2 regions of the Dokdonia sp. R78006 genome follow, and region 1 is predicted to be linked to the other one. Evidence: riboswitches for the same ligand, from Rfam matches in the RefSeq annotation. Region 1 holds a riboswitch; the other holds the start of a gene.
The links. Region 1 has a riboswitch for thiamine pyrophosphate ahead of thiS (sulfur carrier protein ThiS). Riboswitches for the same ligand answer to the same signal wherever they lie in the genome.
Positions count from the first base shown of each region.

Region 2: another riboswitch for thiamine pyrophosphate. It lies ahead of SJY37_RS03990 (TonB-dependent receptor); the one in region 1 lies ahead of thiS (sulfur carrier protein ThiS).

Region 1 covers NZ_JAXHBU010000001.1:2,860,257-2,872,226, reverse strand. The annotation lists gene SJY37_RS12740 (hypothetical protein) at 1-282, opposite strand, end outside; gene SJY37_RS12735 (response regulator) at 726-2,828, opposite strand; gene SJY37_RS12730 (ATP-binding protein) at 3,335-4,807, shown strand; TPP riboswitch at 4,958-5,052, shown strand; gene thiS (sulfur carrier protein ThiS) at 5,146-5,349, shown strand; gene thiC (phosphomethylpyrimidine synthase ThiC) at 5,405-7,264, shown strand; gene SJY37_RS12715 (thiamine phosphate synthase) at 7,372-7,959, shown strand; gene SJY37_RS12710 (hydroxymethylpyrimidine/phosphomethylpyrimidine kinase) at 8,220-8,996, shown strand; gene thiE (thiamine phosphate synthase) at 8,993-9,634, shown strand; gene SJY37_RS12700 (thiazole synthase) at 9,638-10,408, shown strand; gene thiH (2-iminoacetate synthase ThiH) at 10,420-11,538, shown strand; gene moeB (molybdopterin-synthase adenylyltransferase MoeB) at 11,540-11,970, shown strand, end outside.
Region 2 covers NZ_JAXHBU010000001.1:892,477-904,446, forward strand. The annotation lists gene SJY37_RS03980 (M36 family metallopeptidase) at 1-311, shown strand, start outside; gene SJY37_RS03985 (ketopantoate reductase family protein) at 392-1,315, opposite strand; TPP riboswitch at 1,426-1,517, shown strand; gene SJY37_RS03990 (TonB-dependent receptor) at 1,677-3,854, shown strand; gene SJY37_RS03995 (hypothetical protein) at 3,989-4,411, opposite strand; gene greA (transcription elongation factor GreA) at 4,601-5,077, shown strand; gene SJY37_RS04005 (HIT family protein) at 5,223-5,612, shown strand; gene SJY37_RS04010 (hypothetical protein) at 5,619-5,963, opposite strand; gene SJY37_RS04015 (NUDIX domain-containing protein) at 5,986-6,573, opposite strand; gene SJY37_RS04020 (PAS domain-containing sensor histidine kinase) at 6,570-7,763, opposite strand; gene SJY37_RS04025 (metallophosphoesterase family protein) at 7,845-8,573, opposite strand; gene SJY37_RS04030 (ATP-binding protein) at 8,600-9,736, opposite strand; gene SJY37_RS04035 (SDR family NAD(P)-dependent oxidoreductase) at 9,764-10,510, opposite strand; gene SJY37_RS04040 (DUF4382 domain-containing protein) at 10,659-11,453, shown strand; gene SJY37_RS04045 (aldo/keto reductase family oxidoreductase) at 11,525-11,970, opposite strand, start outside.

The DNA of each region.
Region 1 (11,970 bases):
ATTTAATTCCGCATTTATGTTATGCCCTAAATAGGGCAACTCTTTTAAATCGCCTAATTCAGAATAATCTTTGGGCAATGGAACACCCCACAACAGTTGTTGCCATCTCTTATTTAAATTTTTATCTAGATAATCTACTGACTCACATAACTCGGAGAAATTTAAACCCTCTTTAATATCGTGGTAAGCTTTTTTTCTCTCTTTCTTTTCAGAAGTAATAAAAGAATATTTGTTTCGAGCGATTTTGATGCCATAAGGGACTTCTTTTGTTCTTTTCTTCAAGTGATGTTTTTTTAATTCTTATTTCTAAATTAAATATAATTTTATCTAATCATTAATTGCCACAGTTCTTTGCTTTATAAGACTTATTAATATAACTCACTCCACACACCTTCCTTCCACCTCCACCCTAATTCAGCCGACACTCTAAAAAATGTTCATTAACAATTTAAAAGTAACCTATTGATTTGAAATACAATTACTAAAACCCGCAATAACATAATATTTTTTAAAAAGTCAAGCACATCCCCTAAAAACCACAGCAATCTATTACCCAGCGATTCCCTTCCTGTAATCTACCCACCCCAAAAGCGATTAACTACCCACATAAAAGTCTAAGGCATATTAGTGCTCACTTGCAGTTTTATTTACCTTAGAATAGATGTTGATTGCTTAACAAAGAGGAAATGTGAACTTTATGCGGGAGGTTGTACATTGTTTAAAGTCTAGATGGTATCTGTACAATGTACATTCTCCTGTATGATATCCTCAAGCGCTTCTTTGTTTATAGGCTTATTGATAATATCACGTATGCCCACATTGTGACATCGCTCTTTTACCTCGCTTATTTCTAGTGCTGTTAATGCTATGATGGGAATATGCTTGTTTTCTGCTGAAATAACTTCTGAGGCTTCAAATCCATTCATCACGGGCATATTGAGATCCATTAAGATGAGATCAAAATGGGTGTTGCGATATTCTTTTATAGCTTCTTCTCCATTTACAGCAACGGTACACTTGTGACCTAGCGTGCTTATTAGTTTTTGAGTTACTAGTTGGTTGATTTTATTGTCCTCAACGACTAGTATGTGTAGGCTTTTAGTTTCAGAAACCATCGGTTGCTCATCAAGCTTATCTGCAACTTCGCATGCCAATATAAACGAGAATTCTGACCCCACACCTACATCGCTTTTTACAGATAATTTACTCCCCATAACCTTCATTAAGGACTTAACGATAGGCAGTCCAAGACCAATGCCGTATGAGGTGTTTTCTTCTGTATTAGCTTGTTTAAAACTATCAAAAATGACTGCTAGATTTTCTTTAGAAATGCCTGTTCCTGTGTCTGAGACTTTAAAAGTGATGTGATCCTTGCCTTTTTCTCTTTCAGCTAAATTTACACTGAGCGTTACAGTACCATTTGTTGTGTTTTTTAGCGCATTATCAATGAGTTTTAAAAGAACCTCTGTAAGATTAGTTTCATCTAAGATGTAGTAGCTGGAAATCTCATCTGCAATAGCTAGTTTTAGTTCCGTTTTTTGCTGGTTTGCTAGATAATGTAAGGAGGTGATAATATTCTCTAAGAGGTTATGTAAATGAACCTTCGTACGCTTAATCGTAATGTTGTTAGACTCTACCTCATTAATCTTCAATATGTTATTTACCACCGATTTTAAATGATCTCCAGAGAATTTTAAAGCATTTAAAAGACCTTTATTTGTCTTAATAATGGAAGGATTTTCTATAAGCATCTCCGTTATACCTACCACTCCATATAAGGGTGTTCTCAAGTCATGACTAATGTTAACTAATAGCTCAGATTTTAATTTGTGGGCGTGTTCTGCTTCATTTTTTGCTTGTAATAGGGCTTTATTATTTTTTTCAAGTGCTAAGAATGACAACCGCCTTTTGTGATTATAAAAGATTAAAAAGGCGGTACTTAAAAATAGCAGCGCACTAATACCTCCTATAAAGATAGCGTTAGATTTTAATTGAGACGATTCGGCTTTTTGTTGGAACTCTTTTACTTTAAAATCTGCTTCAACTTGTTCTATTTGTAGATTTTTGACCTCATTAAAATCTAAGTCTTTATAATAGAAGTGTTTTCTAAGGCTTTCCAGAGCCGCATCATATTCTCCTAGCTCTTGATGTATCTCACTTTTAAAATCATAAATATCTATGAGTTCTCTGGTGAGGCTATGCTCCTCTCCTATCTCTAGTGCGTTATCAATAAAGGTGAGCGCGAGTCTATGATCTTCTTTTTGGTTGTGATAAATAGCAAAGTTCAACTGCTGTAAAAGCCCGTAGATTGGGTCTTCTTTCTCAATGAGAGGCAACAACGTATCGGCTTGTAGAATGTAAGGATATGCCTTATCTGGATCTTTAAAATTAAGATACATTCCCGCTATATTGTAATAGGTATAAAAGGAATGTTCATTTTTGCCCGCCTCTAGTGTGTATACGATAGACTTTTCAAAATACGCAGCAGCCTCGTCTGCCGTGGTTATATCCATTGAGTATATATTACCGAGACCGTTGAGTGAAGCTACGTTTACGAAGTAATCATCTGTTTTTTTGCCGAGTGCGAGGTTATAGTACTTTTTCGCGGAAGCGAAATCTTTTATAGCTTGATAGGTATTTGCCAGACTCACATGAGCCTTTGCTTGTAAGGTTTTATCCTTACCTTTATTTGCATATTGCACGGCTGATGTTGCAAATTTTAATCCATCCTTATAATTCCCGTTTATGTTTTCCTCCTTAGAAAAGGAAATTAAAATACTCACGCTATCTATATCGCCACTAGCGCTATTTTGAGATAAAATAGGCACGCAATAGCAGTATACAAGTAGGACTAAAAGTAGCTTGTTTTTCAACTTAAATAACTTTTGGGGCATTAGTAAGATAGCAAAGAATAATTTAAAAGTCACTGGAAAAGACATTATTACGATAAACTGCATATAATAATTAATAATTGTTACTTCTTTAATTTCAGATGCTTATGGCTCATATTCAGTAATTAGATGTAAGCTGTTTTTGTATTGTTTAGAGAAATATACGTTATAAAGAATCGGCATATTTTTTAGAATTCACCAACAAAATTTTCTGTAATTCAGAATTGTTTACTGTAAATTTTAAGTATGCAATTTTCAAAGGAATTGATTTTTTTACTATATTACAGAGACAACTACTTCATATTTAAGTTATTATAACCCCTAATTGTAATTACATTTTATATAAGTTTTGAGCCTTAGAAACGTAATTAAGAATGTAGATGAAAATCAAGTATTCTTAATTATTGTACTTGTATTATATTCTTAACTAACCACCGCCCCATATGAATAGTTTTGATATTAATTTTTTAATAGTATCCTCATTTACCGCCATCTTTGGTGTTTTCGGAGTTTATCACTTTGTTTCTTATTTAATTTTAAGGCACAAAATTCTGTGTCACTATTGTATCATTCTTTTTGGACTTACACTGCATTGGAGTTGGTCACTTTTTCCAGACGGATTTCTTCCCGAGGTAATTCAAAAAAATGGATCGCTTATCTCTGCAATGACTACCACCTTTGGATTTTTATTGTTTACAACCAATTATTTAAATATTCATCGCGGCAATCACCCTAAAATATCACGTAGTTATACTTTTTTAAAATATAGCACAGTTATAATCCCAATTCTTTTTGTTCTCAATATTCTAACGCTCCATATTCCTTGGTTACATAGTTCGCTAGTAATGTCTGCAGCGATTACTGCTTTGCTATCTGTACTTTTGAATATTTTCTCTGGGATTCGCTTATTTAATGAAGAGCGTTTTAATAAATACTATTTGTATGCGTATTCCCCAATGCTGCTCTCCTCAGTCATCTATATAACTGCATGGTTTTTAAAGGAAAACTATAATGTTGATAGGGAGTTTATCGTATTCATTACGTCATTACTTATTACACTCCAACTTATTTTATTTTCTATTCTTATTAGTTATAAGTTTAAGTTTATAGAAAAGTCTAACATGAAGACGCAGGTAGAAACTAATAAAATGCTTGCTCTAGAAGTAGACAAGCAGACGAAAGATCTACAAATTGCAAAGCAAGATGTAGAGAGTAAAAATCGCGAACTTGAATCTGTCAATTCTCTTAAAAACAAGCTGTTTTCTTTGCTTACACATGACGTTAGAGGACCGCTGCATAATATTTCTTTACTGGTTAATTTACTTGAAAACCAAATAGAGGACAGTGAACTAAAAGTGATTTCACAAAGTCTCAAAAATGAGTTGGATGAGAGGATTGCCATGGTAAGCGCCTTATTAGACTGGTCATATAATCAGCTAGAGGGAATTAAACTCAATAAAAAGCACTGCGATATTGAAGAAATATTTAATACTATGGCTAAGCAATTTCAACGCCCAGCAAAAGAAAAGGACGTAAAGTTATTATTTGAAATTGAAATCCCTACCCTATTTATTGATGAAAATATGTTTAAAGTGGTATTACGTAATTTGATTTCAAACGCCATAAAATTCAGTACAAAGAATCAAAATGTCATATTATCAAGCATGAAAGGACCTGAGGGTATTGAAATAGGCGTACAAGATTTTGGTGTGGGAATGACAACTAGCTGGCACAAAAACCTTGTTAAAGATTGTATTCCTAAGACAACTTTAGGCACTAAGGGCGAGCAAGGAACGGGTTTTGGGCTACTCATTTCAAAAGACTTTGTTGAAATGAATGGAGGCGAACTTTTCTGTACGAGTACACCCAATGAAGGCACCCATTTTGTAATGCGGTTTCCGGTGAGTAATAGCTGATTTACGCTGTGTTTCTGCGGGTTTACTAGATGATTTATTAGTAAGCAGATCACGTCCCCAATCCCCATAAAAACCTACCAACCAAAACATAACATTTTAAATTTTTTACATTTTCTCTCGTCTAGTTGAGAATAATTATTACTTTTAAAGTCTAAACTTTAGGAGTAGCTATTAAATTAGTTTGAGAAAAATCCTTAGAACCTGATTTGGTTAATACCAACGTAGGGAAAAGTTAGAGGTAGTGCATTCCTGCATATTTCCTCTATTTTTAATTCTATCCTTCTCATTCCTTTATCGTTTATATAACCGAGGCACTATGCTTCATAATTGTATTAAACATGATAAACATAAAGGTCAATCAAACCTCGTATCAATTTCCAGCACAGGTCACACTAGACCAGATTCTCACGCAACTCGACATTTCGGTTAGTGGGATTGCTGTGGCTATTAATGAGCGCATTATTACCAGATCACAATGGGTTTCCACCATTCCTGATGATGGTGATGCGGTTCTTATTATCAAAGCCACACAAGGTGGATAATAGCGACTTCTAGGTACTTCAAGAGTAGAAAAACATCATTAATTAATCCAGAAAGATGAAAAATAGAGACACTGCGCCTAAGCAAGGCGGCATTACCAGAAATCCATTTCCTAATTCAAAAAAAATCTACGTAAACGGTAAGATTCATCCACAGATTAAAGTGGCTATGCGTGAGATTGCGCTTAGTGATACTGTGGACTCAATGACCAAAAGGAAAACGTCAAACGAGCCAGTAACGGTGTATGACACCTCTGGTCCATACACAGATCCAAGCAAAGAAATCGATATTCACAGCGGTTTAGAGCGCATCCGTGAGTCGTGGATTCTGGAGCGCAATAATGTAGAACAATTAGACAGCTACTCCTCTACCTATTGCAATGAGCGTCTTAATGATAAGAGCCTAGACCACATGCGTTTTAAGCTTTTAAAGAAGCCTATGCGTGCAAAAAAAGGTGAAAATGTAACGCAGCTGCATTATGCAAAACAAGGAATCATCACTCCAGAAATGGAGTATATCGCTATTCGCGAAAATCAGCGTATCGATGAGATGACAGAGATTAGAAAGCAACATAAAGGAGAACACTTTGGTGCATCTATTCCTGATAAAATCACGCCAGAATTTGTACGCTCGGAAGTTGCAAGAGGTCGCGCCGTAATACCATCAAATATCAACCACCCAGAAGCAGAGCCTATGATTTTAGGGCGTAATTTCTTGGTGAAGATCAATGCAAATATTGGAAACTCTGCAGTTACCTCGTCCATCGAGGAAGAAGTAGAAAAAGCCGTGTGGGCATGCCGCTGGGGTGCAGATAATATCATGGATTTGTCTACAGGTGAAAACATACATGAGACCCGCGAGTGGATCATACGCAACTCCCCTGTTCCCGTGGGAACGGTCCCTATTTACCAAGCATTAGAAAAAGTAAATGGCGTTGCCGAAGATCTTACGTGGGAGATTTTTAAAGACACCTTAATTGAGCAAGCAGAGCAAGGCGTAGATTATTTTACCATTCACGCTGGGGTGCTATTGCGTTATGTGCCTATGACCGCAAATCGCGTGACGGGTATCGTTTCTCGTGGCGGATCTATCATGGCAAAATGGTGTCTTGCACATCATAAAGAGAGCTTTTTGTACACACATTTTGAAGATATTTGTGAGATCTTAAAGCAATATGACGTTGCCTTTTCTTTAGGTGACGGTTTACGCCCTGGCTCTGTAGCAGATGCAAATGATGAGGCACAATTTGCTGAGCTAGAAACGCTGGGCGAACTCACAAAAATCGCTCGTAAGCATGATGTGCAGTGCTTTATAGAAGGTCCTGGTCACGTACCGATGCACATGATTAAGGAAAATATGGAGAAGCAAATCGAGCTTTGCGATGAGGCTCCATTTTACACTCTAGGTCCATTAACCACAGATATTGCACCTGGATATGATCACATTACCTCTGGAATTGGTGCTGCCATGATAGGCTGGTACGGTTGTGCGATGTTGTGCTACGTTACTCCAAAAGAACACCTTGGATTACCTAATAAAGAAGACGTGCGCGTTGGTGTGGTTACTTACAAACTAGCGGCTCACGCTGCAGATCTGGCCAAAGGTCACCCAGGATCCCAACATCGAGATAATGCGCTGAGTATGGCGCGTTTTGAATTTCGCTGGGAAGACCAGTTCAATCTTGGGCTCGATCCAGAGCGCGCTCGTGAGTATCACGATGAAACCTTACCAGCTGCTGGAGCTAAAGTGGCTCACTTCTGCTCCATGTGCGGACCAAAATTCTGTTCCATGAAAATTTCTCAGGAAGTAAGAGATTTTGCTGCTGTAAATGACATAGTCGATAACGAAGTCATCCAAAAAGGAATGGAAGAAAAGTCTAAAGAATTTAAAGCCAAAGGTTCCGAAGTATATCTGTAAAAAGATGTGGGAGTTCCCACGCTGAAAAAGCGTGGGCAGGCTTTCCACTACAATCTTTTGCCAGAAAAAGGCAAAAGGATTTTCATTGCAATCCTTAACTCAAAAACATGATCATCGTACTATCACCAGAAAATGATATCTCTAATGAAGTAGAAATACTACACCAGTTATTTAAACGCGGATTAGCATGCTATCATGTAAGAAAGCCACATAAAAGTTATGAGGAATATTGCGCCTATATACAGGAGATTGATACTTCGTTTCATGACAGGGTTGTAGTGCACGATCATCATATGATAATCAACGAATTCAATCTCAAAGGAATCCATTTTAAGGAACAACATCGTATAGATCACATAGATAATCCTGGTAAGTATTTTAAAGAATTAAATATGTTCGGAAAAACGATAAGCTCTTCCTTTCATGATTTGCAAAATCTAGAAGATTGCTATTTTGAATTTGACTATCACTTTTTGAGTCCTGTGTTTAATTCCATTTCAAAGGAAGGCTATAAAGGCCGTGGCTTTGATGTAACTGAAAGCAATAAAACAATCATTGCCTTGGGCGGGATCTGCCCAGAAAATGTAGCACAAGTCAAACAACTAGGCTATAACGGAATTGCAGTTTTAGGAAGTATTTGGAAAGCAGAGAATCCGCTGCAGTGTTTTAAAAATATTAAAGCAGCATTTGGATAGCCTATATCAAAATAAAAAACAGTTTGCGTTAAGGATTGAACGGTTAGACTGCGCTTACCGCAGGCTATACTAAGATTAGAGGATATTTCAAGCGCATGAAAGTGATATTTAGAGGACTAAAAAGATAACAATAAAACAGTTCGCGTTAAGGATTGAGCGGTATGTTTGAGCTCTTTTTATGAATTTTTCGTTCATAAAAAAGCGAGTAGTGAAAGCCTGACCTGAAAGGGAACGTCCTAATAAAAAAGTAGAATATAGTATTGAAAACAAACAATTATATATTAACCATTGCAGGCCTAGACCCATCAAGTGGCGCAGGAATAACTTCAGATATTAAAACATTTGAAGCGCACCAACTATACGGTTTATCAGTATGTACCGCAGTTACGGTTCAAAATGACATCGATTTTAAAGAATGTGTGTGGATAGACAAAACTGTGATTATTTCTCAAATAGAAACGCTTTTTGAACGGTTTAAAATCTCCGTAGTGAAGATTGGTATTATTCAATCATGGGAAGTGCTGTCGCTTGTTTTGGAGAGGTTACATACGCTTAATCCTGAGATAAAAATCATTGTAGATCCCATCATAAAAGCGAGCGCTGGTTTTGATTTTCATAGCCTCGAGCATCAAGATATTTTGGATAAAATATGGTCACAATGTTATGTGATTACTCCTAATTATGATGAGATCCAACTACTGTATCCAGACCTCAGTATTGAGGAAACGATAGAACATATAAGGAGCTTGACAAATATTCACTTAAAAGGTGGACATAGAAAGGATAAAACAGGCTGGGATGTGATTTACCACAGTAAAACCGTTGTAAAACATATTGCTCCAAAGGCAGAAAAGGTGTTACAAAAACATGGAAGCGGTTGTGTGCTTTCGGCCGCGCTGGCGAGTAATATTTTGTTGCAGCAAGGTATAGAAGAAGCCTCGATAAACGCAAAATACTATACCGAAGCCTTTTTAAACTCAACTGATAGCTTACTAGGACAACACAGTTACCCATCACTAAAAATTAAATCGCAATGATACCAAAACTACATTATATCTCTCAGGGTAAATCGCCAGTAGTGCATCTTGATAACATAGAGAATGCTTGTATTCATGGCGCAACACTGGTGCAACTGCGCTTAAAGAATGTTCCTCTAGATCAGGTGCTGAATATAGCAAAGGAAGCGCGAAAAATTACTACTCACTTTAATACGAAACTCATCATCAATGATCATTATAAAATTGCAAAAGAGGTAAAAGCAGATGGTGTGCACTTAGGAAAAACCGACTCCTGCCCTACTGTCGCTAGAGAACATTTGTACTCTTGGCAAATTATAGGTGGCACAGCAAATACGCTAGAAGACTGTCAAGCATTAATAGACAAAGGTGTGGATTATATAGGTCTTGGTCCGTTACGATTTACATCTACTAAGAAGAATTTAAGCCCAATTTTAGGTTTTAACGGTTATCGTCTCATTACAGATGAATTAAAAACTAAAACTCCCATTATCGCAATCGGAGGAATCACTTTAAGCGACGTAACAAATCTACTAAAAACAGGTATTCATGGCATCGCTGTTTCTGGAGAAATTACCCATGATTTTACAAAAATAGAAGCCTTCCAGCAATCCCTAGGAGCATCATTAATAGAAGAACAACGCCATACATTTAAATAATATATGAACGATATTTTAAGAATAGCTGATAAGGAATTCAGCTCACGATTATTTACTGGAACTGGAAAATTTAGCGCAGATCATTTAATGACAGAGGCTTTGATAGCCTCTGAAAGCGAACTAATAACCGTTGCTCTAAAGCGTGTAGATGTTGGAAATGAGGAGGACACTATGCTGCAAAGCATTATGCGTCCTCATGTGAATATACTACCTAACACCTCTGGAGTACGAACTGCAACAGAAGCAGTTTTTGCAGCGCAACTAGCACGGGAGGCACTAGAGACTAATTGGATTAAACTAGAAATTCACCCCGATCCCAAATACCTTTTACCAGACCCTATAGAAACCCTCAAAGCCGCCGAAGAGCTTGTAAAGTTAGGTTTTGTAGTCATGCCATACATACATGCTGATCCTGTGTTATGTAAAAGGCTGGAAGATGTGGGTGTACAATGTGTAATGCCTTTAGGAGCACCCATAGGCACTAATAAAGGAATAAAAACGGTAGACTTTCTAGAAATTATCATTGAGCAAAGTAATGTACCTGTAATTGTAGATGCCGGTATTGGTAGTCCGTCGCATGCGGCTTATGCCATGGAGTTAGGAGCTGATGCTGTCTTAGTGAACACGGCCATCGCAGTGTCTAAAAATCCTGTAGCTATGGCAAAAGCATTTAAAATGGCAGTAAAGGCTGGTCGCATGGCTTACAATGCAAAATTAGCTCCGGTAAAAACATATGCAGAAGCTAGTAGCCCGCTGACTTCTTTTCTTAATTAAAACAACTGCCTATGTCTTTTAAAAACACTTTTGATACCTATAAATGGGATGCTGTAGAAAAAGAAATTTACAGCTATACAAGACAAGATGTACGGAACGTCCTTGATAAGGAGAAAATCGATTTAGAAGATTTTAAAGCGCTTATATCTCCTGCTGCCAAGGATTTTCTAGAAGAAATGGCACAACGTAGTCATGCGCTTACAAAGAAAAGATTTGGTAATACCATACAGATGTATATCCCGATGTATCTGTCTAATGAATGTCAGAATATTTGTACGTACTGTGGGTTTAGTATGACTAATAAAATCCCTCGTAAAACACTTAGTGATGCCGAGATTTTAAAAGAGGTAGCATTCTTGAAATCTAAAGGATACGATCACATTTTACTAGTTACCGGAGAAGCAAACAAAACGGTAGGTGTTTCTTATTTAAAGAACGCTATTGAACTCATAAGAGCACATTTTGCAAACATTAGCATCGAAGTGCAACCGCTAGATCAAGAGGAATATGAACAGCTTATAGAAGCTGGTTTATATGCCGTATTGGTATATCAAGAAACGTATCATGAAGCAACGTATAAAACGCATCATCCTAAGGGTAGAAAATCAAACTTCGATTATCGCTTAGATACACCTGACAGACTTGGTAAAGCTGGAATACATAAGATAGGTATTGGTGCTTTATTTGGTCTTGAAGATTGGCGTGTAGATAGTTTTTATACAGCCTTACATTTAAAATATTTACAAAAAACCTATTGGAAAACAAAGTACTCCATCTCCTTCCCTAGGCTAAGACCGCATCAAGGAGAAGTGCAACCTAAGGTTGAAATGACAGATGCAGATCTGGTGCAGCTTATTTGTGCATATCGCTTACTAGATGAAGATGTTGAGTTATCAATGTCTACTAGAGAAAGTGAACGTTTCCGTAATAATATTATAAGTCTGGGGATTACGTCTATAAGTGCGCAATCTAAGACAAACCCTGGAGGATATGTGGTAGACCCACAATCCTTAGAACAATTTGAAATCTCAGACGAGAGAGATACGGAAGAAATCAAACAAATGATAGAATCTCAAGGGTACCAAGCAGTTTGGAAAGATTGGGATAAAAGTTATTTTGAAATTGCTTAGCATGGAACTAACAACCGCCGAAAAACAACAATATAGCCGACATCTCATTCTAGATGAAATAGGATTAGAAGGTCAATTGAAAATCAAAAAAGCAAGCGTTTTAATCATAGGTGCAGGTGGCCTAGGCTGTCCAGTGTTACAATACCTTACTGCTGCGGGTGTTGGTAGCATTGGTGTTATAGACAACGACGTCGTTGAGCAATCCAATTTACAACGTCAAATTTTATATACTCATGATGATCTTGGGAATAACAAAGCCATATCAGCTACAAGGCGCTTAGAAAAGCTCAATCCTTATGTCAATTTTGATACATACCCAATGCGCCTTACTAGAGATAATGCGCTAGAGCTCTTTGCAAACTATGATATCATTGTAGATGGATCTGATAATTTTGCTACCCGATATTTAGTAAATGATGCTGCTGTATTAAA
Region 2 (11,970 bases), 2.0 Mb from region 1:
GTACAGTACAGGTTAATGTTTCAGACCCTAATAATGTTTGTGCATTAAGCACAGATGAATTTTTTAATAATGACATTAAAATTTTCCCAAATCCAGCGTCATCAAATTTTAAAGTCACTTGGAATAGTACATATAAGCCAGAAAAAATTAAGATTTACGACCTCCTTGGCAAACATATTCTAACGAAAAGAATACAAGAAAATCAACTAGATACGAGCTTCAATATTAGTGAGCTTAAAACTGGTATTTACTTGGTTCAATTGATTCATCAATCAAACCAGATTATCACAAAAAGGTTAATAGTAGAATAGGTTAGAATACTACTATTATTTTTTAAATAAAATACGCCTGTAGCTATTGCTTCAGGCGTATTTTGCTTAATCTTATATCTTTAATTTCTATGATCCCTTTCCATAGGCAATAACAACTGATAAATCATCTCGTTTACTGGCGTAGGCACTCCAAGTCGTTTACCTTCCTTCATGATATAACCATTAAAGTTTTCTAGTTCGCTAGGTTTTCCAGCCATGATATCGCGTTGTGTTGAAGCTGTAGTCTCATGCGCTTGCTTGCTAATGGCTTCAAAGATGTTTTCAATGGTTTTCTCTGGGAGTATAATCCCTTTTGCTTTTGCAACCTCAAATACTTCTTGCGCGGTCTTGCGCATCAGTTCTTTTATATACGGCTGCTCTCTCATCACTCCTATAGGTACTCTTGTTAGTCCGCCTATGGCGCTTATAGTTGTTATAAAAAGGAACTTTTGCCAGATGGCTACTTGAATATTATCTGGAACAGCCGCATTAATTCCTGCATTTGTAAATACAGACACTATTTTTTCTAAACGTTCTGTCTTGATATTATCCTGCTCTCCAAAAAGTATTGCAGGCGCTATATCTGGATTAGAGATCACTCCTGGCGCTTCAATAAAACTAATCATACGGCAAAGTCCTGCCAGTACTTGTGACTTAGGAACCACCGAATTAAGGACCTCTACGTTACTTGCTCCGTTTTGTAAAGGCAGATATAATGTGTTTTCATCACAATATTGCAATATATCTTTTACAGCACTCTCTATTTGATATGACTTCACTCCAAAGATGACTAAATCTGGTGTTTCAATCTGACTAAGATCATCTGTTGCTAGATACGGAGTCGCTTTAAAATCTCCTGTTATACTTTTTACCTCAATACCGTTTTCTTGTATGGCCTTAAGGTGTTCTCCTCTAGCAATCATGGTTACTTTATTTCCAGCAAGTGCGAGTTTCCCTCCAAAGAATCCCCCCACGCCACCGGCTCCGTAAATTAAAATATGCATCGTTTTATAATTTTATAAGAACTAGAGAATGCTAGTCAGTTTAAAAGTACAGTAAGCGGATTTATTTTTTCTTTATAATATCTTAATTAAAAACTCTAGTATATCTTTGCAAAATCTCAAAGGGGTGCTTTTTACGAAGCTGAGATTATACCCATTGAACCTAGAACAGGTAATGCTGTTTAGGAATGAGGAACATGTCTTTCCAGATAACGCTATACAAATTAGCTTTTCTAGTGTTACCATATTTCTCTTGAGAAGCACTACGGTGCACCCTCTTCAATATGTGCTCACGGCACAGGTATGTAAATGCTAACTCATTTAGAATATTTGCCCTTTGTATTCGTAACTAAACCATATACGGATGAAAAAGATCCTATTGAGTATGATTGCGCTTGCAGGAATTACAGCTAGTGCACAAGAGAAAACAGTGGTAGACACTACAAAAGTAGAGTCACTTGATGAAGTTTTAGTACGCTCTGTACGAGTAAAAGCCGACTCACCAATTACGCATTCCAACTTAACCAAAAAACAAATTGCAGAGCGCAACTTAGGACAAGACATTGCTACGCAGCTCAACTTTTTACCAAGTGTAGTAACAACCTCAGATGCAGGTGCAGGAATAGGGTATACAGGTTTTAGAGTTCGCGGTACGGGTAATCAAGGTATCAATGTTACTATAAATGGAATCCCATACAATGATGCAGAGAGTGCAACGACGTTCTTTGTAAACCTTCAAGATTTTAGCTCTTCTGTAGAGAGTTTACAGCTACAACGTGGTGTAGGATCTTCTACTAATGGACCTGGAGCCTTTGGAGCAAGTCTTAATATTCTTACAGATGCAATTTCTAACGAGGCATATGGTGAGATTTCTAACTCTTTTGGGTCTTTTGGTACGCGACGTCACAATGTTAAGTTTAGTACAGGCTTGCTCAACGATCACATAGAGATATCTGGTCGTTTGTCACAGATCAAATCTGATGGTTACATCGACCGTGCGTCATCTGATCTTAAATCTTACTTTTTGCAAGCAGCATACAAGGATGATAATACGCTCATCAAGCTTATCAACTTTGCAGGGTCTGAAGTTACATACCAATCTTGGTTTGGGATAGATGCAGAGACACTAGCCGAAGATAGAACCTTTAACCCTGCGGGACAGTTTACGGATGAGAATGGTGAGACACGCTTTCACGAGAATCAAGTAGATGATTACAAGCAAGATCATTATCAACTACACTGGAATCAGCGTTATGACAATAACTGGAGCACACAATTGAGCCTAAACTACACCTATGGTAGAGGCTTTTTTGAAGAATATAAAGAGGATGAAGATCTTGCATTTTACAGCATTGCCCCAGTAGTTATAGGTAGTGAAACCATAGAAACATCAGATATTATAAGACGTCGCTGGCTAGACAATGACTTCTATGTGGCAAGTGCGACAGCAAATTACAAGGACAACAAGATTGACTTTGTAGGTGGTGCTTACGGTAGTATTTATGATGGAGACCATTTTGGCGAAGTGATTTGGGCGCGTTTTGCTAGTGATAGTGAGACTGGTGATAATTATTACTTCGGGACTGGAAAGAAAAAAGAATTTTCTGCTTTCGCGAAAGCGAACTACCGCTTCAATTCTAAATGGAGTGGATACTTAGACTTACAGCAGCGCTTTATCTCATACACTACAGACGGAATCAACTCTGACGTTGCCGAATTTATTGTAGACGAAGACTATAGTTTCTTTAACCCGAAAGCAGGTCTTTCTTATAAAATAGACAGCGAAAACCAATTATATGCATCTTTTGCAAGAGCAAATCGCGAACCTAACCGTACAGATTTTGAAAATGGAGCACCGCGTCCAGAGCGTCTTAACGACTGGGAATTAGGATGGAGATACAACACGAGCCGCGTGTCGCTTAATGTAAATGGATATTATATGGGATATCGTGACCAGCTAGTTCTTACTGGAGCGCTAGATGATGTAGGAGCACCTATACGTGCAAATAGCGGTGAGAGTTATAGAGCAGGTATTGAAATAGATGCTGCAGTTGCGATTACTGATAAGTTGATGATACAACCTAATCTGGCGCTAAGCACAAATAAAAACAAAGACTTCGTTTTTGAAAGAGATGGTGTATTAACAAACCTAGGCAATACAAATATCTCTTATTCTCCAGATGTAGTAGTGGGTAACACCATAAGCTATAAACCTGCAGAAAATCTAAGATTGAGCTTCTTATCTAAGTATGTAGGAGAACAATATCTAGGAAACATCGATAGCGATTTCTCAAAGCTAGACAGTTACTTTACGAATGATTTAAATATAAGTTATGAGATAAAGGATGTGTCTGTTTTTAAATCAATTATCCTTAACGGATTAGTAAACAACATCTTTAATATAGACTATGTGTCTAACGGGTATTTCTTTACGTATGATGATGATTTCTCAGTACCTAATGAGATTACAACCATTGAAGGAGCGGGCTATTATCCGCAGGCGGGAATTAACTTCTTAGTAGGAGCTACACTCAAATTTTAAGGGATAAAAGGTCTTATTATTTAATTTTCGCTATATTTAAGTCGCTAAAAATAAACAATATGTAATCAGTTGGGGGACTGAACTACAAATTGTAAGTGAGAAGCCGCCTCTTTTGAGTCGGCTTCTTTTTTCTTTTAGTTAAATACTGTGATGCTATTACCAGAAGCATTTACTCGGTAATTAAGCATTGTGTATTCTAGCACTTCATTATTAGACTGCCCAGTAAAGAGATTGTAACTATTATCATCGTCACACTGGCATTTTACATTGATACCATCTATAACCATAAGTGAGCAATCATTGGGCGCATGGTTAGGATCTGATGCTTCCCACGCAACAATGCTGCTACCTGTATTAATAACAAAAAGACCACGTATACCTCCGTTTTGAACGTAGATAGGGTTACTTGGGATTTCTAAATCTAATACTTGAATAGCACTCAATTGTGTAGAAAAGTTCACATCTAGTAAGAAAGGATTACGCTGGTTTCCATCATCACTATTTGTACATGAAAAGCAAAGAGTAGTAAGAAGAACAAAGGTCAATATCTGACGCATAGAAGTATTTTTTTTACGCTTTCGCGAAAGCGTGATTTCAATAATTTAGGCTCGCAAGGTACCATAAAACGGTAAAGGATTTAAAATATTTTGTATATTCGTGAGACACGTCCCGAAGAGGGACTTTTTTTATGTGTATGCATAAAATGACAACATTTTTAAACTAATTATACTTAAACCGGATCTATTATGAGTAAGGTAAATTATTATACACCAGAGGGCTTAAAGAAGCTTAAGGACGAACTAAATCACCTACGTGATGTGGAGCGCCCTAAGGCGTCACAAGATATTGCAGATGCTCGTGACAAAGGGGATTTAAGTGAGAACGCCGAATATGATGCTGCAAAGGAAGCACAAGGTATGCTTGAAATGCGTATTGCAAAACTAGAAAACCTAGCCTCAAATGCACGTATCATTGACGAGTCACAACTAGACACATCTAAAGTACTTGTGCACTCTACGGTAAAAATTAAAAATCAAATTAATGGCGCAACCATGACCTACAAACTTGTAGCTCAAAATGAAGCCGACATTAAAAAGGGACTCATCTCTGTAGACTCACCTATAGGTAAAGGACTGCTAGGCAAGGAAGTAGGCGAAGTAGCTGAGATTCAAGTGCCAAGTGGCGTAATGAAATTTGACGTTGTTTCTATCTCAAGGGACTAAGTTGAACTCGAAATTGAAGTTGAAGTTGAAGTTGAAGTTGAAATCTTTATACTTCTTTAACAGCATTAAAAGACTAAAAGTTACCATGTAATTTTTAGTCTTTTTACTTAATAGATTTGCCTATCCATTTCATAAACACATTCATATGCCAAGCATTTTCACGAAAATTATAAATAGAGAAATCCCAGGGCACATCGTTGCCGAAGATGATAAGCACATCGCCATCCTAGATGTAAATCCTAATGCAAAAGGACACACACTTTGTATCCCCAAAAAAGAGGTAAATAAAGTATTTGATCTTGAAGAACAAGAATATCTTGACCTCATGCTATTCTCTCGCAAGGTTGCAATTGCTCTAGAAAAAGCAGTGCCTTGTAAACGCGTAGGCGTTTCTGTAATAGGTCTTGAAGTTCCTCACGTGCACGTACACCTTGTACCACTACAAACTATGGAGGATATCCAGTTTAAGAAAAAAGTGACGCTTAGCGATGGTGAGTTTAAAGAGCTTGTAGAGATTATAAAAAGGGAGTTTTAAGACGTTTTACAAACTACTAACCAACGCAAAAACCACAATAGCGATAACTGCTACAGCTATTGCCCCTATCACATAGGTTTGTGATTTTACTTTAAAGAAGGTTTCCTTTTCGGCGCGTTTTAGGTTGTACTCATAGAGGCGCTCAATATCTGCGGTCCATTTTACGGGATAAATAGGAAACTCACAGTGCTTGCAGTATATCTCTTCACGCACAACATCTGTCGCTTTTTGTACCCAGAAAGTATCTTTCCACTCTTGTTTGAAACTTAATTCAAGGCCACTATTACTGTAGCATTCTGGGCAGTTGCACTGTAAAATAGTCGTTTGTATGGTCTTTAATTCGGTTGTCATAAAAGAAGTACGATGTATATGGCTAGTTAGATCTTTCCATGATTCCAGAAAGCGCCAAATTTTGCAGCAAGATTACGGTTTTTGCATCTCTTATCTCACCATTTTTTAATGCTTTTAACGCTTTCGCGAAAGCGTACTCAACCACAGTGATATCTTCATGCTCTGTTGCCAAACCACCACCATCACTAACTTTTTGCCCTTCCTCATATGACGCAAGAAACATATGAATGCGCTCTGTACTTGCGCCAGGAGTCATAAAAAAATCACCCGCCTTCGTAATGCTATCAATGCGGTAACCCATCTCCTCTTCTATCTCCCTAATAATCGTTTGCTCTGGGGTCTCATCTTCTATCATGCCTGCACAAGCTTCTATAAGGAAACCACTATCCTCATTAAGATATGCTGGCAGTCTAAATTGTTTTATGAGCAATACCGTTTGCCTTTCCACATTATAAAGCAGTGCGCAAGCTCCATCACCACGGTCATAGACCTCGCGTCGCACCTGATCCCAAGAGCCATCTTCATTCTGATAATCAAAATAGACTTTTTTAAGCGTTGCCCACTGGTCACTTATGATCTCTTCTTTTATATTTTTTATACGTGTATTCATTCGGCTAGTCGTAGGGAGATTTGCATAGTGGTTCCTTTGTTCAATTCTGATTCCAGTACTCTTATGCGTCCGTCATGATACTCCTCAACAATGCGTCTTGCGAGCGAAAGTCCAAGACCCCAGCCACGTCTTTTTGTAGTAAAACCTGGTTCAAAAATATTATTAAACTTAGATTTTGGGATTCCTTTACCTGTATCTGTAATTAGAATTTTGGCAAATCTAGTGTCACGTGAGATTGCAATGGTTAACGCTCCCTTACCCTTCATGGCATCAATAGCATTTTTAATGAGGTTCTCAAAAGTCCATCCATACAGCTCTTTATTGAGCATTACAGGCAACTCCCCTTGAGGAACATCTAGTGTGAAGTTAATGAGCTTAGAGCTTCTCTTGCTCAAATAATCATAAGCTTCTTGCGTCTCTGCTATGATATCTACTTTTTCTAAATCTGGGACAGAGCCTATCTTACTAAAACGATTTGTAATGGTCTCTAGCCTATTGATATCCTTAGTCATCTCTGCAATATAATCTGGGTCTACATTTTCTGTTTTGAGAATTTCTGTCCAGCCTACAAGAGATGAAAGTGGTGTCCCTATTTGGTGTGCAGTTTCCTTTGCCATACCTGCCCAAAGCAGATTTTGAGCTCCAGCTTTTGAGGTTAAGTAATAGAAGTATATCAATGCCACAAAGAGAATAACAATCACAATAAGCGCAATAGGAAAATACTTAAGCTGATTAATAACAGATGAGTTTCCGTAATATAAAATCTGACTATCAACTCCGTCGTAACCTATCACAATAGGCTCATTAATGAGCGCATACTCTTCTGCAAGTCGTTTAAAATCTTCTTGAGAGAGTTTATCTTCTTTATTGATGTTTCTAGGGGTGTAATGGTTTTCTTCTATGCTGTATAAAAGTATAGGGATGGTTCTATTATCACCTATTATAAATTGCTGCAGAGATATAAGCTCGTCAGAAACAATGCGTGTATCCCTGTTTCTAGTTTCTAGATTAACATCACTTGTATTTGCAAATGCCCTGTAAGCAGCGGCATAAATCTCCACTTTAGAACGCTCTGCATCCTTGAGCTGATCAAAAAACAGCGACACATTCCACAAGATAAGTGTGGTAATGATAAGCGAAGCGATGATGATAAACCATCTCGCAATGTGCGGCTGGGCGCTAAAGTTCATAAAAGATTCTTTGTGTTAAAGATACGGGAGAAATTAAAAACGCCGGACCTCCTTATTAATTGCTTCTTGCAATGCCAACTCTTAGTTTCTACCTATTTCATCTGGGTATAACGAAGGAAGTGCATCACTTTGCCAAAATTCCTTTGTATCCACATCCATTACCGTAAGTGAACCCTTAAAAGCTGCTCCAGTGTCAAGATTCCAGATGTTTGCTTTATTTACAGGAACAAAGGAATTAATGCGCGTAGTGGGTGTATGACCTATATAAATCTCTTCAAATAGTTGTAAACGTTTAGGATATAGTGGGTCTTCCTTTTTGAGATCTTCTCTCATTGCACAAGCCATTTCCCAGAGTGTACGATCCCAGTAAAATGCAGTACTATGCCACTCGTATTCTGGACCGTTTAAATTTTGAAAACCTGCATGACAGAAAAACCGATTTTCATCATCTAAATAGTAATCCTCAAAAGTCTTATAAAATTCAATATGCTCTTGAATTTCTTGAGCAGATCTCTTCTCATAGCAATCTATTGTACTTTGCCCGCCATGCTGTAACCACTTAGGAGACATTGTTTTTCCTTCTAGCCATTGCTGCACAAGGTCGTCATGGTTACCACGTATTAAAGTGACTTTTTTATATTCTTTCTTGAGGCGCATTAACTCATCTATAACTGCATCACTCTCACTCCAGCCGTCCACATAATCTCCTAAAAAAATGAGATGATCATCTTGTGTGACATTTGCTCTCTCCATTACCTGCACTAAGGCTCTATAACCTCCATGTATATCTCCGAAAACTAATGTTCTCATACTCTTATTCTTTCTTTTTTAATTTTTCATTCATAACGCACCTTTCTCAGAATACGCATGGCTTCCTTATATCTTCCGTAGACAGCGCCATCTAAAACTTTCAAATAAGGTTTCAATTCTACCAGCTTCTGTATGGCTGTTTCAAAACCATTGAGATAACAAATCAAGTAGGTATTAGCTAGATTATATAAATCATTCCACTCCCCTTGATTAAGGTTTATACCTCGCTTCAGCTTATAAAAAATGACATTGTTATTATTAAAAATATGATACAAGGTCTTCTTATCTATCACTGGTGGTTCAAAAATAAGCGTTGTATCAATGGTATAAGTACCGCTTTCGCGAAAGCGTATCACCACCTCCTCTAGTGGATAATATTTAAATTGCTCTTGTACTCCCAAGTGCACGAATTCTTGAATTTTGAAGCAATCCTCATCATAAGTAATAGTTACCTCATCTAGTGTTGAGTAAAATAGTTTTACTTGTTCATTAATGAGCTCTATATCTACCCGAGAGTAATAGGTCTGACCTTTAACCACCTTTTTATTTCCTGCCCAGCACAACACAAACTGCTCTTTAAATACCTTATAAGTGCTCTCCATGTCCTTATGACGATGATTTACAAAGTCCATTACACCATCAAGCGTGAGACCTATGCTGTTTTTTGCGTGATTTTCTATTGCCGCAACAATCTCACTATTTACATCTACAATATCTGACTTGAACGTCTTAGGCATAGACATACTCCCATCTCTAAAAAAGACCGTGCCACCCCAATATTTCCAGATATTACGTCGTAACGCTGTAAGCTTATCTTGTGCTCGTATGGTAACAAGTCCCACTACTTTGTCCTGCGGCAAATTAGGAAAAGGAATATTCTCATAAGATATTATAGGAGGATTATCTAAGTATGCATTTATGAGATTCTGCAGTTTGCTGTCATCAAAAAATGGCACACCTATAATAGCATTTTCGCCATCATCTACGCCTATTACTATGAACGAATTGTTCTTTGGGTTACTATTGGAAAGCGCACAAATATGCTTTAAAAACTTTGCCTTCCCTTCTTTGTTACTGATGTCAATCTTACGCTTTTTGTCGTAGAAACTGTTCTCGTCATTATGAGCGAGTAAGTTCTTTACGAGAAGGCGTTTATTGATCATCGCATTATTTTATTAGTCAGCTTGCAATCAACTTTTATTTACAATAGTAGAAGATGCTTGTGCAGTGCTAAGCACAACTAAATCTGCTATGTTCACATGATAAGGTCTTGATACTACAAAATGAATAATATCTGCAATATCTTCTGGTTGTAGGCAATCAAAACCTTGATACACCTTATCTGCTCGCTCGTCATCATTTTTAAAGCGAACTTTACTAAAGTCTGTTTCTACCATTCCAGGATGCACTGCTCCTACTCTGATGTTAAATTTATTTAAATCAATGCGCATCCCTTGGTTAATAGCATCTACGGCATGTTTACTTGCACAGTATACATTTCCGTTAGGATATACTTCTTTGGCAGCGGTAGACCCTATGTTGATTATATGTCCGCTTTTACGTGCGGTCATTTGTGGAATAATCGCCTTACTCACATAAAGCAATCCTTTTACGTTAATGTCAAGCATGGCGTCCCAATCCTCTATAGATCCGCTTTGTATAGGATCGAGTCCGTGAGCATTACCTGCATTATTAATAAGGATGTCTATTTGTTTGAAATCTTCTGGTAGGTCTAAAATAGCTTTTTGTACATCTTCATTATTTCTCACATCAAAATTGAGCGTATGTACTTGCACGAGCTTACTTAATTCATTTTTGAGAGTATCTAATTCTTCTTGACGTCGCCCGCAGAGAATAAGATTTATAGATTCATTTGCAAAGCGTATTGCTGTTGCTCTTCCTATCCCGCTGGTTGCGCCTGTTATAAGTGCTGTCATTAAAATTACGTTTTTTTAAAAGTACCTTTTTATCACTGAATTTGAAAGTTAAGATATTCTTATAGCCCCAGTTAATAAGTGTTAAGTCTAAATGTAGGTTTTAAAACGTATAATAGTTTTACACAACACATTAATAAACTATCAAATTATGAAGACTTATTTAAAATATGCGCTTATGAGCGTACTTGCTTTTGGAATTGTTTCTTGTGACGATGACGATAACAGTTCAGAAAGAGGTGAAGCTCGTATGGCTGTGCGTCTTACAGATGCTCCTGGAGATTATGATGCTGTATTTATTGACGTACAGGATGTAGTTATTAAATACAACGGAAACAACGATGATGATGACGATATAACAATAAGCAACGACGTAAATGCTGGAGTATACGATCTTCTCGAGCTTACTGCAGGAACTAACGTATTGCTAGTAGATGACCAAGTAGAAACTGGAAACTTAAGTCAGATTAGATTAATACTAGGTTCTGACAACACTATCGTTGTAGATGGAGAAACATTCCCTTTACAAACGCCAAGTGCACAGCAAAGCGGTCTTAAAGTTCAAGTTAATGAGACATTAGAAGACGGTATTTTCTATGAGTTTTTATTAGATTTTGATGTAGATGAATCTATCGTACAGCAAGGAAATGGTGGTTACTTATTAAAGCCAGTAATTAGAGCTAGTGTTGAGGCAGAATCTGGAGCTATCTCTGGAACTGTTCTTCCTTTAGACTTTATTACTGAGGTAACTGCAACAAACGGAACAACAGAAATTTCTGCCTTTACAAACGAGACTGGACAATTTTTACTTGCAGGAGTGCCTTCTGGAACTTACACACTGACTTACCAAATCGATGCAGCAGCTGGATTTGAAACTATTACTGTTACAGACGTAAATGTAGAAGTAGGCGCTATTACAACTGTAGACGCCGTAACTTTTCAATAAAAAATAATCATATTATTAAATAGAGGGCTGCATATTATGCAGCCCTCTATTTATTTTTAAACAACGCTGTACTAGGCTACTTCTTCTCCTGTACTAGCTTCCAGCAATTCAAACCAATCTTTTCTTTCAAGATTAATCGCCACTGCTTTTACAGCATTTGTGATTCGGTCTTTATTTGTGGTTCCTATAACTGGGTGAATATTTGCTGGGTGTTTGAGTAACCACGCTAGTAGTAGTTGGTCTTGAGTTGCGTTATACTTATCGCCTAGCTCTTTCAATTTTTTCTTGATACGCATATTCTGCGGGGTGTCTTCTCTAAAAACAGACCCCAGCGGACTCCAACTCATAGGAGTTATATTGTGAGTCATCATGTAATCAAGCGTTCCATCTGTAAGTGAAGACCGTTCTGTGATAGAAATTTCAATCTGATTTACAGTTACCTTACTTTTTGTAGCCAGTAAATCTACAGTTCGCGGTGTAAAATTAGACACCCCAAAATCCCTAACCTTCCCTTGCT